3 regions of the Arthrobacter sp. B0316-1-20 genome follow, and region 3 is predicted to be linked to each of the others. Evidence: riboswitches for the same ligand, from Rfam matches in the RefSeq annotation. Region 3 holds a riboswitch; each other region holds the start of a gene.
The links. A riboswitch is a leader RNA that binds a small molecule or an ion and turns the genes downstream of it on or off. The one in region 3 is predicted to bind glycine.
Positions count from the first base shown of each region.

Region 1 (8,257 bases), on a different contig from region 3:
TCCTGGGGGCGGCGGATCACCAGGAACTGAGGGCCGTGAACATGCACGTCCTCGACCGTTCGCTGGCCCGGTTGCACTTGTTCCAACACGCCCTCGCCTATCCTCTCTGGGCCGACGGCTGGCGCGAGACCGTGCAGTACCTCCAGCGGGGCCAGCATGAGGCGGCGGTGGAGCGGCTGCGCCAGACATTCTGGATCCTCGCCGAAGGGCTGGGCCAGGAGGGTTCCTAGCCCGCCTGCCGGGCAGCCGGGCCGCGACGGGATAAAGTGATTCCCGGCCGGTTTTGATCCCGGCCGCCCGCCCGGCCTTTCGACCCATGGACCACGCTTGCCCTCGCCCGCACAACTGACCGCCGACGCCCCACCGAGCCCGGATTCCCCACCGCCTCAGGGTGCCAGCCCCGCCCCGCGGCGGCCTGCCCCGTTTGCCGGCCGGCTGACCGTGCTCGTCGGCGTCCTGCTGCTGGCGCTCAGCCTGCGGCTGGCCGTCTCCGGCGTGTCGCCGGTGCTGGCGGATATTGCCGCGGATCTGCCGTTCGGCACGGCCTCCGCCGGTGTGCTGGGCATGCTGCCGACCGCCGCCTTCGCCGCTGCCGGGTTCGCAGTTCCGTTGCTGATGCGCCGGATCGGCATGGAAGCACTGCTGCTCGTGGCACTGGGCATGGCCGCCGTCGGCCAACTGGGCCGTGCGCTGGCCTCCGACGTGCCGGCGTTCCTGGTCCTGTCCGGCCTCACCATGGTTGGCTACGGGATCGGCAACATTTTGCTGCCGCCGCTGGTGAAGCGCTATTTCCCGGACCGGATCGGCCTCATCACCGCGCTTTACGTGACCTTGCTGGCGGCCAGTACGGCGCTCAGCCCGCTGCTTGCCGTGCCGCTTGAGCAGGCTGCCGGCTGGCGGTTCTCGATCGGAGTGTGGGCGGCCGTGAGCGCGGCCGCCCTCGTGCCGTGGCTGATGACCGCGTGGACGGAACATTGGCGCCGCCGCACCGCGCGCCTGGTGCTGCAGCCCTACCGGCCCGGCGGCTTGGACATCCTCCCGCCCGATGAGGGCAGCGCCCGGCAGCCGGCCGGTTCCGGGCCTGCCGTGAGTCTCGGTACGGGGGCCGGCCCCGGCGCTGCCGGCCCCGGGGCGGTGACCGTCCCCGGCCCTGCGGCCGGCCCCGCAGGAGCCGACGGGCCGCCCGTTGCGGAAGCCTCGGAGCCCGCAGCGGGAGCTGAGGCCGGTTCCGTCGGGACGACGTCGGTCCGCGTCTGGCGCTCGTCGGTCGCCTGGGGCCTGGCCCTGGTGTTCGCCGGGACCTTGTCGAACACGTTTGCCATGTTCACGTGGTTGCCGCCGTTGCTGGTGGACAGCGGGATGCTGCCCCCGACGGCGGGCACCATGCTGGCCTACTACGCCATCCTGGGCCTGCCCACCAGTCTGTTGGTGCCGCTGATCGCGGGGCGGCTGCGCAATCCCCTGGGCCTGGGCCTGCTGTTCATCGGCTTTTACACGGCCGGATACGCCGGGCTGCTGCTGTCACCCTCGTTCGGCACCTGGTTGTGGATCACCCTGGCGGGGCTCGGCCAGGGCACCTTTGCGCTGGGCCTGCTGCTGGTGAACCTCAGGACCCGCACCACGGCCGGCGCGGGGCTGCTCTCCGGGTTCGCGCAAGGCATCGGCTACACGGTCGCCTGCGCCGGCCCGCTGATGTTCGGGCTGCTGCGCGAGGCCAGCGGCGGCTGGGGTGCTTCCTTCGGCCTGCTGGGCGGTGCCTTGCTCATCCTGGCGGTGGGCCTGGTCATCGTGGGCCGGCCCCGCTATCTGGAGGATTCGGCCCGGGATGGATAGCGGCCGCTGAGGCACAGCGCGTGGTTGGATGGGGAAATGCCGAGCCATGCCCTTGTGTCCCCGCCCAAGCTTGAGCCCGGTGACCGGGTCGCGATTCTCTCCCCGTCCTTTGCTGCCCCCGGGTTCGCGCCGGATGTCCACGAGCAGGCGATGCGTCGACTCAGCGCCGAAACGGGACTGGTCCCTGTGGAATACCCGACGACCCGGAAGCTTGGCGCTTCCGCCGCGGAACGCGCCGCGGACCTGCACGCCGCTTTGTCCGACCCGGCCATCCGGGCCATCCTCGCGACCATCGGCGGCGACGACCAGGTAGCCCTCATTCCCCATCTGGACGCCGGTCTCGCCGCCGCGAACCCCAAGATCTTCATGGGCTACAGCGACAACACGAACCTCTTGAACTGGCTGTGGTCGGTCGGGATAGCAGGCTACTACGGGGGCTCGACCCAGGTGCACCTCGGAGCCGGGCCGCACATTGACGACCAGCACCTCGCGTCGCTGAAGGCAGCGCTCTTTAAGGGCGGTGAGCTGGAGATTGTTGACCCAGGCGAGTCCGAGGACTTCGGGCCGGACTGGCTGACGCCACAAGCCCTTGTCAACTTCGGTGAACGGGAACCCACGCAGCCGTGGACGTGGGCGGGGCCCGAGCGGGAAGCGACCGGCCGCACCTGGGGCGGGTGCCTGGAAGTCATCGATCAGCTGGCCATGGCCGATCGGCTGCCGCCCCTGGGAGCCCTCGAGGGGTCGATCCTGATTGTTGAAACCAGTGAGGAGTTGCCTCCGGCAGCGTGGGTCAAGAGATGGGTCCGGGCATTGGGGGAACGGGGCGTCCTCTCGGCGGTGGAAGGAGTGCTCGTCGCCCGGCCTCCGGTGAGCAGTCACGGTACCGTCCCGCCAGCGGAGGAGCGTGCCCGGCTCCGCGCCGCGCAACGCGATGCAGTCCTCGCCGAGATAAAGCGCTACAACGACCCGGCCGTCGTCTGCATCGGAGTCCCGTTCGGCCATACCCGTCCGCAATGGATCGTGCCCTACGGAGGGACAATGCGGCTCAATGGCCGGGATCGAACCATCACGGCCGATTACAGTTGACCGCTGAGGCAGGCGGTCCGGGCGACGGATGCGCGGCTGCGTGAGCGTCCCCGCGCCTGCGGGCAGGCACGCATTCCTCGCCGTGGCCCCGGCCGGTAAGCTGGCGCCACAGTCGACCGGCGGGAGGCGCCATGAAGTTCAACGACCTGCTCGCAGATGCCTACGGCAGGATCCAGGAGCGCGTCCACTCCGTGCTGGACGGGCTGGACGCCGGACAACTGGCCGCCCGGCCCGGCGGTGACAGCAACTCGATTGCCTGGCTTATCTGGCATCTGACGCGCATCCAGGACGACCATATTGCCGATGTCGCCGGCACGGACCAGTACTGGCTGACCGGCTGGGCGGAGCGGTTCGACCTGCCGCTGCCCCGGAAGGACCATGGCTACGGCCACACGTCGCAGCAGGTGGCGGCCGTCCGGGTCGAATCGGCCGACCTGCTGCGCGGCTACTACGACGACGTCCATGCCGGCACCCTGGAGTATCTGGCCGGACTGAGCGAGGATGACCTGGACCGGATCGTGGACACCCGGTGGGACCCGCACGTCAGCCTGGGGGTGCGGCTGGTCAGCGTCCTGGACGACTGCCTGGAGCACGTCGGACAGGCCGCCTACGTGAAGGGCATGCTCTCGCGCACCGATGCCTAGCGGCGGCCACGCGGGTTCCGGCGCCCCCGCGGCGGCCGCAAGCCGCGCCGTCGGGCGTCGCCGCCTTGTTGCGCGCCAGCCGCTGGACTACCATTCAAGGAGTCAGTACAACTGCATACAGCCTTCGACATGCGGCGGGAGAGTCCTGCTGGGTACCAGTCAGCAGGCGCCGTAGGAGCAATACCTCCCCAGGAATCTCTCAGGCCCCTGTACCGCCGCGAAGAGGCAACTCTGGAAAGCAGCCGGACCGTTCAGGACCGGCTCACCGACGGTGCAAGCAGGAGGCGGCCCCTTGGGCCACAGCCTGCGGAATCTCTCAGGTTCAGTCACAGAGTGGGGAGGAACCCTTCACTACCGGCATGGTCAGCCCAGCCGGGGATAACTGGAGTTCCTCACATGACGGCTAAGTCCACCAGCGCTACCCGGCCCGGCAGCGCCTCCTTCACCGACCGACACATCGGTCCGCGCCGGAACGACGCGGAAACCATGCTCAAGCAGTTGGGCTACGGCAGCATCGACGAGCTGGTGGACGCGGCCGTGCCCGCCGACATCCGCCAGCAGGAACCGCTGGCGCTGCCCGCCGCCCGCAGCGAGTCCCAGGTCCTGGGGGACCTGCGCGCCCTCGCCGCGAAGAACGTGACGGCCGTGCAGATGATCGGCCAGGGCTACTACGACACCATCACGCCGCCGGTGATCCGCCGCAACGTGGTGGAAGACCCGGCCTGGTACACCGCCTACACCCCGTACCAGCCGGAAATTTCGCAGGGCCGGCTGGAGGCGCTGCTGAACTTCCAGACCATGGTCCAGGACCTCACCGCGCTGCCGATCGCCAACGCCTCCCTGCTGGACGAAGCCACCGCAGTGGCCGAAGCCGTGCTGTTGATGCGCCGGTCCAACAAGTCCAAGTCCGCCGGCAAGACCGTGCTGGACGCGGACCTGCTGCCGCAGACCATCGCCGTCGTTAAGGGCCGGGCCGAGGCGCTGGACTTCGACGTAGAGGTTGCCGACCTCTCCGCCGGCCTGCCGGACGGCGACATCTCGGGCATCGTGCTGCAGCAGCCGGGAGCCTCCGGCCGGGTGTTTGACCAGGCTCCGGTCATCGCGCAGGCCAAGGAGCGCGGCGCCTTGGTCACCGTGGCCGCCGACCTGCTGGCGCTGACCCTGATCACGCCGCCGGGCGAGCAGGGCGCGGACATCGCCGTCGGCAACACCCAGCGTTTTGGCGTGCCGCTCTTCTTCGGCGGCCCGCACGCCGCCTACATGGCCGTCCGCAAGGGGCTGGAGCGTTCCTTGCCCGGCCGCCTGGTGGGGGTCTCGAAGGACGACGCCGGCCGCCCCGCCTACCGCCTGGCGCTGCAGACCCGCGAGCAGCACATCCGCCGCGAGAAGGCCACCTCCAACATCTGCACCGCGCAGGCACTGCTGGCCGTCGTGGCCAGCATGTACGCCGTCTACCACGGCCCCGAGGGCCTGAAGGCGATCGCGCAGCACGCCAATGAGGCCGCCCGCACGCTGGCAGGCGTGCTCACCGGCGCCGGGTATGCGCTGGCGGCAGACCGGTTCTTCGACACCCTCACGGTGAAGGCTCCGGGCAAGGCCGCCGAGATCGCCGCCGCCGCCGAGGCCAAGGGCGTGAACCTGCGCCGCATCGACGCCGACCACGTCGGCATTTCCGCCGATGAAACGACGACGGCGGAGCACCTCGCCCTGGTCGCGGAGGCCTTCGGCGTGGAGGACGCCGCCGGCAAGACCGCCGAAACGGCCGGGAACGCCGGCTTCGAGCTGCCGGAGGAGCTGCTGCGCAGCTCCTCCTACCTGGACCATCCGGTGTTCCACAGCCATCGCTCCGAGACCCAGATGCTGCGCTACCTGCGCCGGCTGTCTGACCGAGACCTGGCCCTGGACCGGACCATGATCCCGCTGGGCTCGTGCACCATGAAGCTGAATGCGACGGCGGAAATGGAGGCGATGACCTGGCCGGAATTCGCGTCCATCCACCCGTTCGCCCCGGCCAGCCAGACCGCCGGCTGGCGCGAGCTGATCACCGATCTGGAGGAACGACTCGCGGCGATCACCGGCTACGCCGGCGTCTCCATCCAGCCCAACGCCGGTTCGCAGGGCGAATACGCCGGCCTGCTCGCCATCCGCCGCTACCACTTGGCCAACGGCGACGACCAGCGCGACGTCTGCCTGATCCCCGCCTCCGCGCACGGCACCAACGCCGCCTCGGCCGTGCTGGCCGGCATGAAGGTTGTCGTGGTCGCCACGGCACCGGACGGCACCATCGACCACGCCGACCTGCGCGCGAAGATCGACCAGAACGCCGACTCGCTTTCGGCCATCATGATCACCTATCCGTCAACGCACGGCGTGTACGACGCGGACGTGCGCGACGTCTGCGAGGCGGTCCATGCCGCCGGCGGGCAGGTGTACATCGACGGGGCCAACCTCAACGCGCTGGTAGGACTCGCGCAGCCGGGCAAGTTCGGCGGCGACGTCTCCCACCTGAACCTGCACAAGACCTTCTGCATCCCGCACGGGGGCGGCGGCCCCGGCGTCGGGCCGGTAGCGGTGGCCGAACACCTGGTGCCGTTCCTGCCGGGCAACGCCGCGCTGGCCGAACACGAAGGCAAGGGCGTGCCCGTCTCGGCCAGCGAGTACGGCTCGGCCGGCGTGCTGCCGATCTCCTGGGCCTACGTGGCCATGATGGGGGCCGAGGGCCTGACCGAGGCAACGAAGAGCGCCCTGCTGGCCGCGAACTACGTCGCCGCCCGGCTGAACGAGCACTTCCCGGTGCTCTACACCGGCAACGACGGGCTGGTCGCGCACGAGTGCATCCTGGACCTGCGCGAACTCACCGCCAAGTCGGGGGTGACCGCCGAGGACGTGGCCAAGCGCCTGATCGACTACGGCTTCCACGCGCCCACCCTGTCCTTCCCCGTGGCCGGCACCCTGATGGTGGAGCCGACCGAGTCCGAGGACCTGACGGAGATTGAGCGGTTTATCGACGCGATGATCGCGATCAAGGGCGAAATCGACCAGGTGATCGCCGGCGACTTCCCGCTCGACGCCAGCCCGCTGCGCCTGGCCCCGCACACCGCCGCCGCCGTGGTCAGCTCCGACTGGGACCGGCCGTACACCCGGGAGCAGGCCGCCTTCCCGGTACCGGGCCTGCAAGTGGACAAATACTTCGCCCCGGTGGGACGGATCGACGGCGCCGGCGGCGACCGCAACCTGATCTGCAGCTGCCCGCCGCCCGAAGCCTTCGAGAACTAGAGAGGTCAGCACCGCATGACTACCGAGACCACCACCATGCCCCGCCACACCGCGCTCTACGAGGAACACGAGCGGCTGGGTGCCTCCTTCACCGACTTCGGCGGCTGGATGATGCCGCTGAAGTACAGCAGCGAACTGGCCGAGCACCGCGCCGTGCGCAACAGCGCCGGCCTGTTCGACCTCTCCCACATGGGCGAAGTTTGGGTCACCGGCCCGGAGGCCGGGAAGTTCCTGGACTACGCACTCGTCGGCAAGCTCTCCGCCGTCACCGAGGGCCGGGCCAAGTATTCGCTGATCTGCAACGCCGACGGCGGCATCATCGATGACCTGATCATCTACCGGCGTCCCGCCGACCAGCACGGGGACCGTTACCTGGTGGTGCCCAATGCCGGCAACGCCCCGACGGTTGCCGCGGAACTCGCCGCACGGGTCGAAGGTTTCGACGCCACGGTGGAGGACGCCACGGCCGAGACCTCGCTGGTGGCAGTGCAGGGACCGAAGTCCGTGGAAATCCTGCTCCAGCTGGTGCCCGCCAACCAGCATGGCACGGTGCGGGACATGAAGTACTACGCCGCCGACGAGGTGGACTTCACGGTGTCCGGGGCGCCGCTGAAGCTGCTGCTGGCCCGGACCGGGTACACCGGCGAGGACGGCTTCGAGATCTACGTCCCGAATACCAACGCGGCCGCGCTCTGGAACGCCCTGCTGGAAGCCGGGCGGGGCGCCGACCTGCTGCCGGCCGGGCTGGCCTGCCGCGACTCGCTTCGGCTGGAGGCGGGCATGCCGCTGTACGGCAACGAGCTCACCCTCGAGACCAGCCCGTTCGACGCCGGCCTGGGCGGCGTGGTGGCGCTGAAGAAGGACGGCGACTTCGTGGGCCGCGGCGCCCTCGAGGCGCAGAAGGAGAAGGGCTCGGCCCGCAAGCTCGTGGGACTCAAGGGGCTTGGCCGGCGCGCCGGCCGCTCCCACTACCCGGTGCTGAAAGACGGCCGGACCATCGGCGAGGTCACCTCCGGCCAGCCCAGCCCCACCCTCGGCTATCCGGTGGCTCTGGCCTACGTGGACGCCGAGTATGCCGAACCCGGGACCAGGGTGGACATCGACCTGCGCGGCAAGCCCGAACCGTTCGAGGTTGTAGGGCTGCCGTTCTACCGGCGGGAGAAGTAGTCCTCACCCGCTTTCAGGGTGCCGCCGTCCCCGCGGCCGCGGGGACGGCGCCGCCGCACCTCTCCACTCAAACAGGAAAGGGATGACATGGCCGTAGGCGTTTTTGACCTTTTCTCCGTAGGCATCGGTCCCTCCAGCTCGCACACGGTCGGCCCGATGCGGGCCGCCTCCGCGTTCGTGCGGGAGGTGGCCGACGCCGGCCTGCTCGACAAGGTTAACGGGCTGCGCGTGGACCTGTACGGCTCCCTCGC
Region 1 covers NZ_JBNHHC010000006.1:103,798-112,054, forward strand. Annotated here, with positions in the region: gene AC5RW2_RS11855 (GntR family transcriptional regulator) at 1-230, shown strand, start outside; gene AC5RW2_RS11860 (MFS transporter) at 328-1,833, shown strand; gene AC5RW2_RS11865 (S66 family peptidase) at 1,870-2,919, shown strand; gene AC5RW2_RS11870 (mycothiol transferase) at 3,051-3,563, shown strand; glycine riboswitch at 3,689-3,788, shown strand; gene gcvP (aminomethyl-transferring glycine dehydrogenase) at 3,960-6,839, shown strand; gene gcvT (glycine cleavage system aminomethyltransferase GcvT) at 6,855-8,006, shown strand; gene AC5RW2_RS11885 (L-serine ammonia-lyase) at 8,094-8,257, shown strand, end outside.
Region 1: another riboswitch for glycine. It lies ahead of gcvP (aminomethyl-transferring glycine dehydrogenase); the one in region 3 lies ahead of gcvP (aminomethyl-transferring glycine dehydrogenase).

Region 2 (3,720 bases), on a different contig from region 3:
GGTCGGCATGCTTCTCGATCTTTGCCTTCAGGTCGGCGTGGTCGATCGTGCCGTCGTGCGCGGTGGCCACGACGACGACCTTCAGGCCCGCCAGCACCGCGGACGCGGCGTTGGTGCCGTGTGCGGAAGCAGGGATCAGGCAGACATCGCGCTGGTCATCGCCGTTGGCCAGGTGGTAACGGCGGATGGCCAGCAGGCCGGCGTACTCGCCTTGCGATCCGGCGTTCGGCTGGATGGAGACGCCGGCGTAGCCGGTGATCTCGGACAGCCGGGCCTCCAGGTCGGCGATCAGTTCCCGCCAGCCCACGGTCTGGTGATCCGGAGCGAAGGGGTGGATGGAGGCGAACTCCGGCCAGCTGATGGATTCCATCTCCGCCGTCGCGTTCAGCTTCATGGTGCAGGAGCCCAGCGGAATCATGGTCCGGTCCAGCGCCAGGTCGCGGTCGGACAGGCGGCGCAGGTAGCGGAGCATCTGCGTCTCGGACCGGTGCATGTGGAAGACAGGGTGGGTCAGGTACGCGGAGGTGCGTTCGACGTCAGACTTCAGCTCGAAACCGGGGGTCGCCGAGGCGGCCGCCCGGACCTTGGCCTCAGCGTCGTCGACACCGAAGGCTCCGGCAACCGCGGCCAGGTGTGCCGCCGTCGTGGTTTCGTCGCAGGAGATGCCCACCTGGTCCGCGTCGATGCTGCGCAGGTTGATGCCCTTGGCCTCGGCGGCCTTGATGACCTCGCCCGCACGGCCCGGGACGCGGACGGTGAGGGTGTCGAAGAAGTGCTCCGAGGCGAGCTCCAAGCCGGCGCCCGTGAGGACGGAGGCCAGGGTGCGGGCGTGGCCGCTGGTCCGCTGCGCGATGGCCTTCAGGCCCTCCGGGCCGTGGTAGACGGCGTACATGCTGGAAACGATCGCCAGCAGGGCCTGGGCCGTGCAGATGTTGGACGTGGCCTTTTCGCGGCGGATGTGCTGTTCGCGTGTCTGCAGGGCCAGACGGTAGGCGGCAGTACCGGCGGAGTCCTTGGAGACGCCGACCAGCCGGCCCGGCAGCGAGCGCTCCAGGCCCGTGCGCACGGCCATGTAGGCAGCGTGCGGGCCACCGTAGAACAGCGGCACGCCGAAGCGCTGGGAGTTGCCGACGGCGATATCGGCGCCCTGGTCGCCGGGCGGGGTGATGAGAGTGAGGGCCAGCAGGTCGGCAGCGACCGTCACCATGGCACCGCGGGCCTTCGCGGCCTTGATCACCGCAGCGTGGCTGCCGACGTTGCCGGAGGCACCCGGCTGCTGCAGCACGATGCCGACGATGTCCCCTTCGGGCAGTCCGGCGGACAGGTCCACAACCTCAACCTCGAAGTCCAGTGCCTTGGCCCGGCCCTTAACGACTGCAATGGTCTGCGGCAGCACGTCCTGGTCCAGGACGACTTTGCCGTCCTGGTGCGCCTTGTTGACGCGGCGCATCAGCAGCACGGCCTCGGCCACGGCGGTGGCTTCATCCAGCATGGAGGCGTTGGCGATCGGCAGTGCCGTCAGGTCCTCGACCATGGTCTGGAAGTTGAGCAGGGCCTCGAGCCGGCCCTGCGAGATTTCGGGCTGGTAGGGGGTGTAGGCGGTGTACCAGGCCGGAGACTCCAGGACATTGCGCAGGATGACCGGCGGGGTCACGGTGTCGTAGTAGCCCTGGCCAATCATCTGGACGGCCACGGTGTTCTTCGCAGCGAGCGCACGCAGGTCCGCAAGGACTTCCATTTCGCTGCGGGCGGGCGGCAGGTTCAGCGGCGCGCTCTGGCGGATGTCCGCCGGAACGGCGGTGTCGACAAGCTGGTCCACGCTGGCGTAGCCCAGCTGCTTGAGCATCGTCTCCGCGTCATTGCTGCGGGCGCCGATGTGGCGGTCGACGAAGGCTGTTTCTGTTGATTGAACCGTCATGGGGGAACTCCAGGGTATTCCGGCGTCCAGGGACGCCAATCGGATCGAGTTCCTCCCCGCTCTGTATTGGACCTGAGAGATTCCGCGCCACCTGTTTCCACAGGTTCGGCGCTTGCACCGTCGGTGAGTCCGGCGAGCTGGCCGCCTGACTGCTTTCCAGAGTTGCCTTGCCGCAGCGGTACAGGGGCCTGAGAGATTCCTGGGGAGGATTTGCTCCTACGGCGCCTGCTGATCGGATTGAGCATCAGCAGGACTCTCCCGCCGCGGTTCAGAGGCATGTTCAATTATGGGTGATGCGACTCACAACTATACGCCGGAGCCTATCCTTGAGCAAGATTCTACATGGCGCCCCCTGCTTCGCCCATACCGTCCGCAACGTCAACCAAATTGACTTTCGCTCGTGAGCCGACTCACACTGAATTTCAGGTGCGCTGAGGCGGAACAAGGACGACATGCCCGGTCCTTACGATTAGCACCACCGCGCGCCCATCGATCCGATGACAGAAAGAAGTCCGATGTCCAACCGCCCCATTCCGCCCGACGCCGAAGCCGCGGTTCCCGGGGAGGGCCACTCCCACTTGGTCACTTTCAACGAGCAGCACCAGGGCGAGCCCCACCTCGAACGCCAGCTCGCCAACCGCCACATCCAGCTGATCGCGATCGGCGGCGCCATCGGCACCGGCCTGTTCATGGGTTCGGGCAAGACGATTTCACTGGCCGGTCCGTCGGTCATCTTCGTCTACATGATCATCGGCTTCATGCTCTTCTTCGTCATGCGGGCCATGGGCGAAATCCTGCTGTCCAACCTGAATTACAAGTCCTTCAGCGACTTCGCCGCGGACCTGCTGGGGCCCTGGGCCGGGTTCTTCACCGGCTGGACCTACTGGTTCTGCTGGATTGTCACCGGCATCGCGGACGTGATCGCCATCGCCGGCTATGTGGCCTTCTGGTGGCCGGACCTCCAGCTCTGGATCCCCGCGCTGGCCGCCATCCTGCTGCTGCTGGGGCTCAACCTGCCCACGGTCAAGGCCTTCGGTGAAACCGAATTCTGGTTCGCCCTGATCAAGATCATCGCCATCGTTGGCCTCATCGTGGTCGGCCTGGTATTCATCATCACCGGCTTCACCGCCCCGAACGGCTCCGAGGCCACCTTCGCTAACCTCTGGAACGACGGCGGCATGTTCCCGACCGGCCCGATGGGCTTTATCGCCGGATTCCAGATCGCCGTATTCGCCTTCGTGGGCATCGAACTGGTGGGCACTACCGCGGCGGAGGCCAAGGATCCGGAAAAGAACCTTCCCAAGGCCATCAATTCCATTCCGATCCGTGTGATGCTGTTCTACGTGGTCGCGCTGACGGTGATTGTTTCTGTGACGCCGTGGCGGGAATTCTCGGCGGACCGCAGCCCCTTCGTGGGCATGTTCGCCCTCGCAGGGCTGGCCATCGCCGCCGGCGTGATCAACTTCGTGGTCCTCACTTCCGCGGCATCCAGCGCGAATTCGGGGATATATTCCACCTCGCGCATGGTATTCGGCCTGGCGCATGAAGGCGACGCCCCCAAGACCTTCGGCCGCCTGTCCCCGCGCCGGGTGCCGCGCAACGCGCTGGTCTTCTCCTGCACCTTCCTGCTGGCCGGCGTCGTGCTGCTGTATGCCGGCGAATCGATCATCGCGGCCTTCACGCTGGTCACCACCATCTCCGCACTGCTGTTCATGTTCGTCTGGACCATCATCCTGGTCAGCTACATCGTCTACCGGAAGCGCCGCCCGCACTTGCATGCCGCATCAAAGTTCAAGATGCCC
Region 2 covers NZ_JBNHHC010000170.1:35-3,754, reverse strand. Annotated here, with positions in the region: partial or broken gene gcvP (aminomethyl-transferring glycine dehydrogenase) at 1-1,918, opposite strand, end outside; glycine riboswitch at 1,970-2,083, opposite strand; glycine riboswitch at 2,085-2,189, opposite strand; partial or broken gene cycA (D-serine/D-alanine/glycine transporter) at 2,434-3,720, shown strand, end outside.
Region 2: another riboswitch for glycine. It lies ahead of gcvP (aminomethyl-transferring glycine dehydrogenase); the one in region 3 lies ahead of gcvP (aminomethyl-transferring glycine dehydrogenase).

Region 3 (8,257 bases):
TGTGCTGCCGGAGAGACTGCGTGAATCGCTCGAAAAGCAAGGCGCCGCGAAAGCGGACATACGGGCCGTCATCGACGCCGTGTCCCCGGCCACCGGCATGCCGTCGCCGGTCAGCCGCTACGTGCTGGTGCGCGGCGGCGAGGCGGAAGTCAACGAGGTGCTTCCGGGTGCGTTGTCCGGGCCCGAAGTTGTCGAAGCCGGTCCGATCCCGAACCTTGTGCCGCTGTTGAAGGCGCGCGGCGAGGACTTCCCGTATGTTGTGGCAGAGGTTGGCCGGGACGGCGGTGAAGTCCATCTGCAGTACGCGCGCCGAAACGGCGTGGCGGAAACGAGGATGGTGGAAGGCGACCGGGAGAACCTGACCAAGATCCCCGGCGGCGGGTGGTCGCAGGGCCGCTACCAGCACCGCACGGAGGAAATCTGGCGCAGGAACGCCGATGAGATCGCGGCCGAGATCGATCGCGTGGTGCAGGCCAGCAAGGCGCGGCTGTTGATTATCGCGGGGGACATTCGGGCCCGTGAGCTGGTGGTTGAGCAGCTCTCCGAAGCCAGCCGGGCAATTGAGTCCACCTTCGAATCGCATACCCGAACCGGCGGCGCCGACAAGGAAGCGCTCCGCGCCGAAATCGCCGCCCGGGTGGCGCACGTCTGGACCGAACAACGCAAAGCCATCCTGAACCGGCTGGCCAACCAGACCGGACAGGCCCACCCGGAATGGACCGTGGGTTTGGGCGAGTGTATCCGCGCGCTGCAGCAGGCGCAGGTGGGAACACTGATCATGAACGACAACGCGCTCGCCGATCACCACGTGAACGTGCTGAACGCAGAGCCTTGGATTGCCACCGCCGGCGAGCAACCGGTCAACGGCGAGCTGCTGGCCAAGATCCCTGCACCGGCGGCGCTGGTGCGGGCCGCGGCGCTGACCTACGCCCGGGTAACCATGGTCCCGGAAGGTGCGCTGCCGGGAGGGAAGAACATTGCGGCACTGCTTCGCTGGCCCACCGGTCCGGATGTGCCGCGGGGCTAGCGGGGTCGCAGAGCCGCGGTTGGCCAGCGGCCGACCGCCGGCCAACGCCCGAACGGCCCGCCGCTGGCCAACGCTAGAGTGCGCTGGCCCTGAAGCCACCCAGGGCCAGCGCCACGGGCACCGCGGCCGCGGCCGCACCGGCATGCGGGCGGCAGGCCGGCGGGTAAGGCAGCGGCGGACGGACTTCCAGTGCGGCCTGGCCGCTGAAGAGTTCCGGCAGCCGGTAGTCGAAACCTTCGGCGGCATCGAGCAATCCTGCCGCCAAGTGAGCGGCCTCCTCCTGGAAGCCGGTGCGCAGCAGGCCCATCACAATCCACGCTGTGTCCGGGGTCCAGACCGCTCCCGCGCGGCGGCGGGTGGGCCAGTAGCCCGGGTTCGCTGTGGACAGCGTACGGATGCCGTAGCCGGTGAACAACGCCCGGTCCATCAGTCGCGCGGCCACCGTCCGGGTTTCTTCGGCGTCCAGCAGCCCGGTGCCCAGCAGGTGCCCCATGCCTGATCCGATGCCGTCCACCGGCCGGTCCCGGCCGTCCAGTGCCATCGCCGGGTAAGGTCCGGCGTCGTCCGAACACCAGAACCGATCGCGGAAGTTGGCCGCCAGCCGCGACGCGTAGTCCCGCCACTCGTCACCGGCGTTGGCTGCGCCGAAGTAGTCCAGCAGCACCGAAGCCGCGCGGGCCGCCTCGTAGGCATAGGCCTGCAGGTCCGCCGGTGCAACGGTTCCGGTGGCCGTGCTGCCGTCCAGATAGCGGTAGGCGCCGCGGGTGTCCCCGATGCCCTGGTGGGCGGGCCCTTGCAGGGGCGGGACCGGCATCTTCACGAAGCCGTCGCCGTCGGGATCGGCGTCATCGCGCAGCCAATCCAGCGCAGCGTCCAGCTGGGGCAGCAGGTCGCGGACGGCGTCCTCGGGCATGCCGGACTGCCAGGCGTCGTGCAACAGCACGATCCAGAGCAGCGTGGCATCTGGTGAACCGTAGATCACCGGGGGAAGCTCCCGGACCACTGCATCCACGGCCATCGACAGCCGGCGCTGCCGCACTTCCTGCACCATCAGGCCAGGCTGTTCGCCGGTATCTTCCCGCTCCGCTGTGCCCTGCCACCGGGCCACCACACGCAGCGTCCCCTCCGCGATGGTGGAATCGACCGGCAGCAGCAGCCGGGCGGCCACCAACGACTCCCTGCCGTACAACGTCAGGAACCACGGGGCGCCCGCGGCCAGGAAGACGTCGGCCGGGGTATCCCGCGCGGCCATGCGCAGGCTGTTGAGATCGGTCAGTGAACGGTTCATCAGCCGCTGCAGCCGGGAGTCTCCCGCGACGGACGGCGTGCGCAGCACCGGTGCGGAGGCGGCAGTCAGGGGAGCCCCGGCGTCGTCGTAATCAATACTCCAAACGAGGACGACGACGGTGCCCGGCTTGAGCAGTGCCGTCCATTCCAGCCGGACCAAGCTGCCGTCGAAGCCTGCCTCCGCGCCCTCGGCCGTCAGCACCGCGCGCGTACCCTCACGCCAGCTCCACTGGGCCTCGCCGGGCGCCACCGAACCGGCCTCGCCTGCCGCCCCGGCACGCACCTGTTCCAAGGGGATGGCATCCGCCACCAGATCAACCCGGACATGGAGTTTCAGCTCATCGGTGAGCCCGGAGGTGAAGGTCAACGCTTCGGCCAGCCGGCCGCCTTCCACCGCACGAGAGCGGTTCAGGGTCACCAGCGGGTCTGTTCCCTCCGCTGCCGTCCGGATGAAGGAGAGGAAGTCCGCCCGGCCGGCTGACCGTGACTGGGTGGAGATCCAGTCCGGCTCCTGGCCGTTGACCGTGAGCAGGCAGCGGGCCAAGACCCGGTCGTCCCCGAAGTACACGCCCTGCGCCCCATGCCCCCGGATCTGTCCGTGCGGTTCGCTCCATGCTTGGAGCGGAGCCGCAAACACTCCGGTCAGGTCATGCACGTTCGGCTGGCGGTAGACCATGGACTCATCTTGGCAGTATCGGTTGTCGCGGAACAGTCTTTTTCCCGCAGCCGGTTGGCCGCAACGCTTTAGCGGCCGGTACCTCCGGACCCACCGTCCTGCCCGCCCGGCGACCAGGAGAGATGGATCTCCACGCCGTTCTCTGTCTCCTCAATGACCAAGCACAGATCTTCGCCGTACAGCTCCTCGGGCGCTGCTGCGTCGCTTTCACGCTGCTGAACCAGGTCGCTCAGCGCGGCTGCCATGGCCCGGCCCCAGTCATGGGGATTCTTGCTGTTGGCGGCGGCAGAGGCCGTATAGGTGGCGTTCATCCGGGCACCATACATGGCGTTCATCCGGCACCTCCTGACTGCACGATTAGAACCTGCCGCACGACGCTGTGCCGCAGGTCTCACCAGAGTAGCCAGCGGCCTGACCCCGATCCACCTTTTCCCGTACATTACTTATATGTGACGCCAGTCATACCCCACGCGGCAGGAGGTCTTCATGGTGGGCAGCACGGCCGATCGGGCGGAAGAAATGGACAAGGCCGTCCAGAGGGTACGGGACGAGATCCTGTCCGGCGGACTGGCACCTGGCACCCCGGTGAGCGTGTCCGGACTCGCCAGCCGGTTTGGCACCGAAAACGCCCTGATGCACGACGCCGTCGCAGCCCTCGCCGAAGAAGGCCTGATTGAAGCGACCGGGCATGAACACCGCATCGTCACCCTCGGCCCACACCAGGCTGTCCAGCTCCTGGACGTGATGGGCGTGGTGCTGGTGGCGCTGTTCGAACGAGCGGCCCCGAGGTTGTCGCCCGAGGACACCAGCAGAATGGCCACCTTGGCGGATGATCTGCGGACCGCCCTGCAGCACGAAGACATGCTGGCGTCGCACCGTGCCATCGGCGGCCTGGTGGACATCATCCTTCAAGCAGGCGACCATCAGGAACTGCGGGAAGTGAACACCCATGTGCTCGGCCGTTCCCTGGCCCGGCTGCACCTTTTCCAACATGCGATCGCCTATCCCATCTGGACCGACGGCTGGGACGAGACAGTGCAGTACTTGCAGCGCGGCCAGTCCGAGGCTGCCGTGGAAAGGCTCCGCCGGACGTTCTGGATCCTCGCCGAAGAACTGGCGCCGGAGAGTTCGTAGCCGGCCTGCGGGTCTGCCGGGAGGCGGCCCGGTGAGGGGATAAGGTGAAACCCGGCCGGATTGATCCGGCCGTCCCCGCCCGGCCGTTCGACCCCATGGACCAAGCTTGACCTCGACCGCACAACAGACTGCCGATACCCAACCGCGTTCCGAGGACCGCTCCCGCTCCAACCCCAGTCCGGTACCCCGGAAGCCCGGTCCGTTTGCAGGCCGCTTGACCGTGCTCGCCGGCATTCTCTTGCTCGCGCTGAGCCTCCGGCTGGCCGTCTCCGGCGTCTCGCCGGTGCTGGCAGACATGGCCGCGGATCTGCCGTTCGGTACCGCCTCCACCGGAGTGTTGGGCATGCTGCCCACCGCGGCCTTCGCCGCCGCTGGGTTCGCCGTGCCGGTACTGCTGCGGCGACTCGGGTTGGAAGCCCTGCTGTTGGTGGCAATCCTCATGGCCGCGGTCGGCCAACTCGGCCGGGCGATGGCCTCGGACGTGCCGTCGTTCCTGGTCCTGTCCGGCCTGACCATGGCCGGCTACGGCGTCGGCAACATCCTGCTGCCGCCGCTGGTGAAGCGTTATTTCCCCGATCGGATCGGCCTGGTCACGGCGCTCTACGTGACGCTGCTGGCGGTCAGCACAGCGTTCAGCCCGCTGCTGGCCGTGCCGCTTGAGCAGGCCGCCGGCTGGCGTTTCTCGATCGGGGTCTGGGCAGCCGTGAGCGTGGCGGCCCTTGTGCCGTGGTTGGTGACTGCGTGGACGGAGCATTCCCGGCGCAAAATCTCCCGCCTGGTGCTGCAGCCCTACCGCCCCGGCGGTTTGGACCCGCTTCAGCAAGCGCACCGCGACGGCGCACGGCCGCCGATGGGCCATGCCGCGGCGGCCCCGGCGGGTGTTGGCGGCGCGGGTCCAGCCGGTCCCGCGCCCGGTGCCGCAGCCACCACCACCAGCACGACGGCGGTGCGCGTCTGGCGATCGCCGCTCGCCTGGGGTTTGGCCCTGGTTTTCGCCGGGACCTCGTCCAATACCTTTGCCATGTTCACCTGGCTGCCGCCGTTGCTGGTGGACAGCGGGATGTTGCCGCCGATGGCCGGCACCATGCTGGCCTACTACGCCATCCTGGCCCTGCCGACCAGCCTGCTGGTGCCGCTGATCGCGGCGCGGTTGCGCAATCCGCTGGGCCTGGGCCTGCTCTTCATCGGCTTCTACGCGGCCGGGTACGCCGGCCTGCTGCTCTCGCCGTCGTTCGGTACCTGGCTCTGGATCACCTTGGCCGGCTTGGGGCAGGGCACCTTCGCCCTGGCCCTGCTGTTGGTCAACCTCCGGACCCGAACCACCGCCGGCGCCGGAGCGCTGTCCGGGTTCGCGCAAGGGATCGGCTACACCGTCGCCTGCGCCGGTCCGCTGGCCTTCGGGCTGCTGCGCGACGTCAGCGGCGGCTGGGGTGCTTCCTTCGGTTTGTTGGGCGCCGCCCTGCTTCTCCTGGCGGTCGGCCTGGTCATTGTGGGACGCCCCCGGTATCTGGAGGACTCGGTCCGGAACTGAAGCGGCGGCCCGTTCCGCGGCCAGCCGGGCGCCGGTAGGCTGACGGCAGAGTCCGCTACGAGGAGGCGCCATGAAGTTCAATGACCTGCTGGCCGATGCCTACGGGCGGATCCAGGAACGCGTCCACCATGTGCTGGAAGGCCTGGACGCCGACCAGCTGGCTGCCCAACCGGGCGGCGACAGCAACTCGATCGGCTGGCTGGTCTGGCACCTGACCCGCATCCAGGACGACCACATAGCCGATGTCGCCGGCACCCAGCAGTACTGGCTTGCCGGCTGGTCTGAGCGCTTCGACCTGCCGCTGGCCGAGAAGGACCATGGTTTCGGCCACACGCCCGAACAAGTGGCGGCGGTCCGGGTGGAATCGGCCGACTTGCTCCGCGACTATTACGACGACGTGCATGCCGGCACGCTGGCCTACCTGGCCGGACTCACCGAGGACGATCTGGACCGGATTGTCGACACCCGGTGGGATCCGCACGTGAAGCTGGGCGTCCGGCTGGTGAGCGTGATGGACGACTGCATGGAACACATCGGCCAAGCCGCGTATGTGAAGGGCATGCTCGCCCGCGGGGAAGTCTAGGAGCCGTCACCACCTTGTTGCCCGGGGGCGGCTGGACTACCATTCAAGGAGTTAGAAACAACTGCATACAGCCTTCGACATGCGGCGGGAGAGTCCTGCTGAGCACTAGGTCAGCAGGCGCCGTAGGAGCAATACCTCCCCAGGAATCTCTCAGGCCCCTGTACCGCCGCGGAGAGGCAACTCTGGAAAGCAGCCGGACCGTTCGTGGACCGGCTCACCGACGGTGCAAGCAGGAACCGGCCCCCGTGCCGTCCTGCGGAATCTCTCAGGTTCAGCCACAGAGCGGGGAGGAACCCTTCACTACCGGCATGGCCACCCCATGGCGGAGATTAACTGGAGTTCCTCAATGACGGCTAAAGCCAACCTCGCCACCCGGCCCGGCAGCACTTCCTTCGCAGACCGCCACATTGGCCCGCGCCGGAACGACGCGGAAGCCATGCTTAAGCAGTTGGGCTATGCAAGTGTCGACGATCTCGTGGATGCTGCGGTGCCCGCAGACATCCGCCAGCAGGAGCCGCTTGCCCTGCCCGAGGCGCGCAGCGAAGCTCAGGTTCTGGGCGACCTGCGGGCCCTGGCTGCCAAGAACGTGATGGCCGTGCAGATGATCGGCCAAGGCTACTTCGACACCATCACTCCGCCAGTGATCCGCCGCAATGTGGTGGAGGACCCGGCCTGGTACACCGCCTACACCCCGTACCAGCCGGAAATCTCGCAGGGCCGGCTGGAGGCGCTGCTGAACTTCCAGACCATGGTGCAGGACCTGACCGCGCTGCCGATCGCCAACGCCTCGCTGCTGGACGAAGCCACCGCGGTGGCCGAAGCCGTGCTGCTGATGCGCCGCTCCAACAAGGCCAAGGCCGCCGGCAAGACCGTGCTGGACGCGGACCTGCTGCCGCAGACCATCGCCGTCGTCAAGGGCCGGGCCAAGGCTCTGGACTTCGAGGTTGAGGTGGCCGACCTTTCCGCCGGGCTGCCCGAGGGCGATATTTCCGGCATCGTGCTGCAGCAGCCGGGAGCCTCCGGCCGCGTCTTCGACCATGCTCCGGTGATCGCGCAGGCCAAGGAACGCGGCGCCATGGTCACCGTGGCCGCGGACCTGCTGGCCCTGACCCTGATCACGCCGCCGGGCGAGCAGGGGGCGGACATCGCCGTCGGCAATACCCAGCGTTTCGGCGTCCCGCTGTTCTTCGGCGGCCCGCATGCCGCCTACATGGCGGTGCGCAAGGGACTTGAGCGCTCGCTGCCCGGCCGCCTGGTGGGTGTGTCCAAGGACGACGCCGGCCGCCCCGCCTACCGTCTGGCGCTGCAGACCCGCGAGCAGCACATCCGCCGCGAGAAGGCCACCTCCAACATCTGCACCGCGCAGGCGCTGCTCGCCGTGGTGGCCAGCATGTACGCGGTTTACCACGGTCCCGAGGGGCTGAAGGCAATCGCGCAGCACGCCAACCAGGCCGCCCGCACCCTCGCCGGGGTGCTCACCGGCGCCGGCTTCAGCCTGGCCGCCGACCAGTTCTTTGACACGCTCACGGTGAAGGCGCCGGGCAAGGCCGCGGAGATCGTCGCGGCCGCCGAGGCCAAGGGCGTGAACCTGCGCCACGTCGACGCCGACCAGGTGGGCATTTCCACCGATGAAACAACGACGGCGGAGCACCTCGCCTTGGTTGCGGAGGCGTTCGGCGTGGAGGGCGCGGCCGGCAGGACCGCCGAGTCCGCTGCCGGGCCGCGCTTCGAGCTGCCGGAAGACCTGCTGCGCAGCTCGTCCTACCTGGACCACCCGGTGTTCCACAGCTACCGCTCCGAGACCCGGATGCTGCGCTACCTGCGCCGGCTGTCCGACCGCGACCTGGCGCTGGACCGGACCATGATCCCGCTGGGCTCCTGCACCATGAAGCTGAATGCCACGGCGGAAATGGAAGCGATGACCTGGCCGGAATTCGCCTCCATCCACCCGTTCGCTCCCGCCAGCCAGACGGCCGGCTGGCGCGAACTGATCGCCGACCTGGAGGAACGCCTCGCCGC
Region 3 covers NZ_JBNHHC010000005.1:125,553-133,809, forward strand. Annotated here, with positions in the region: gene AC5RW2_RS10105 (baeRF2 domain-containing protein) at 1-1,027, shown strand, start outside; gene AC5RW2_RS10110 (glycogen debranching N-terminal domain-containing protein) at 1,101-2,990, opposite strand; gene AC5RW2_RS10115 (hypothetical protein) at 3,059-3,325, opposite strand; gene AC5RW2_RS10120 (GntR family transcriptional regulator) at 3,477-4,124, shown strand; gene AC5RW2_RS10125 (MFS transporter) at 4,345-5,655, shown strand; gene AC5RW2_RS10130 (mycothiol transferase) at 5,726-6,238, shown strand; glycine riboswitch at 6,314-6,414, shown strand; glycine riboswitch at 6,415-6,529, shown strand; gene gcvP (aminomethyl-transferring glycine dehydrogenase) at 6,585-8,257, shown strand, end outside.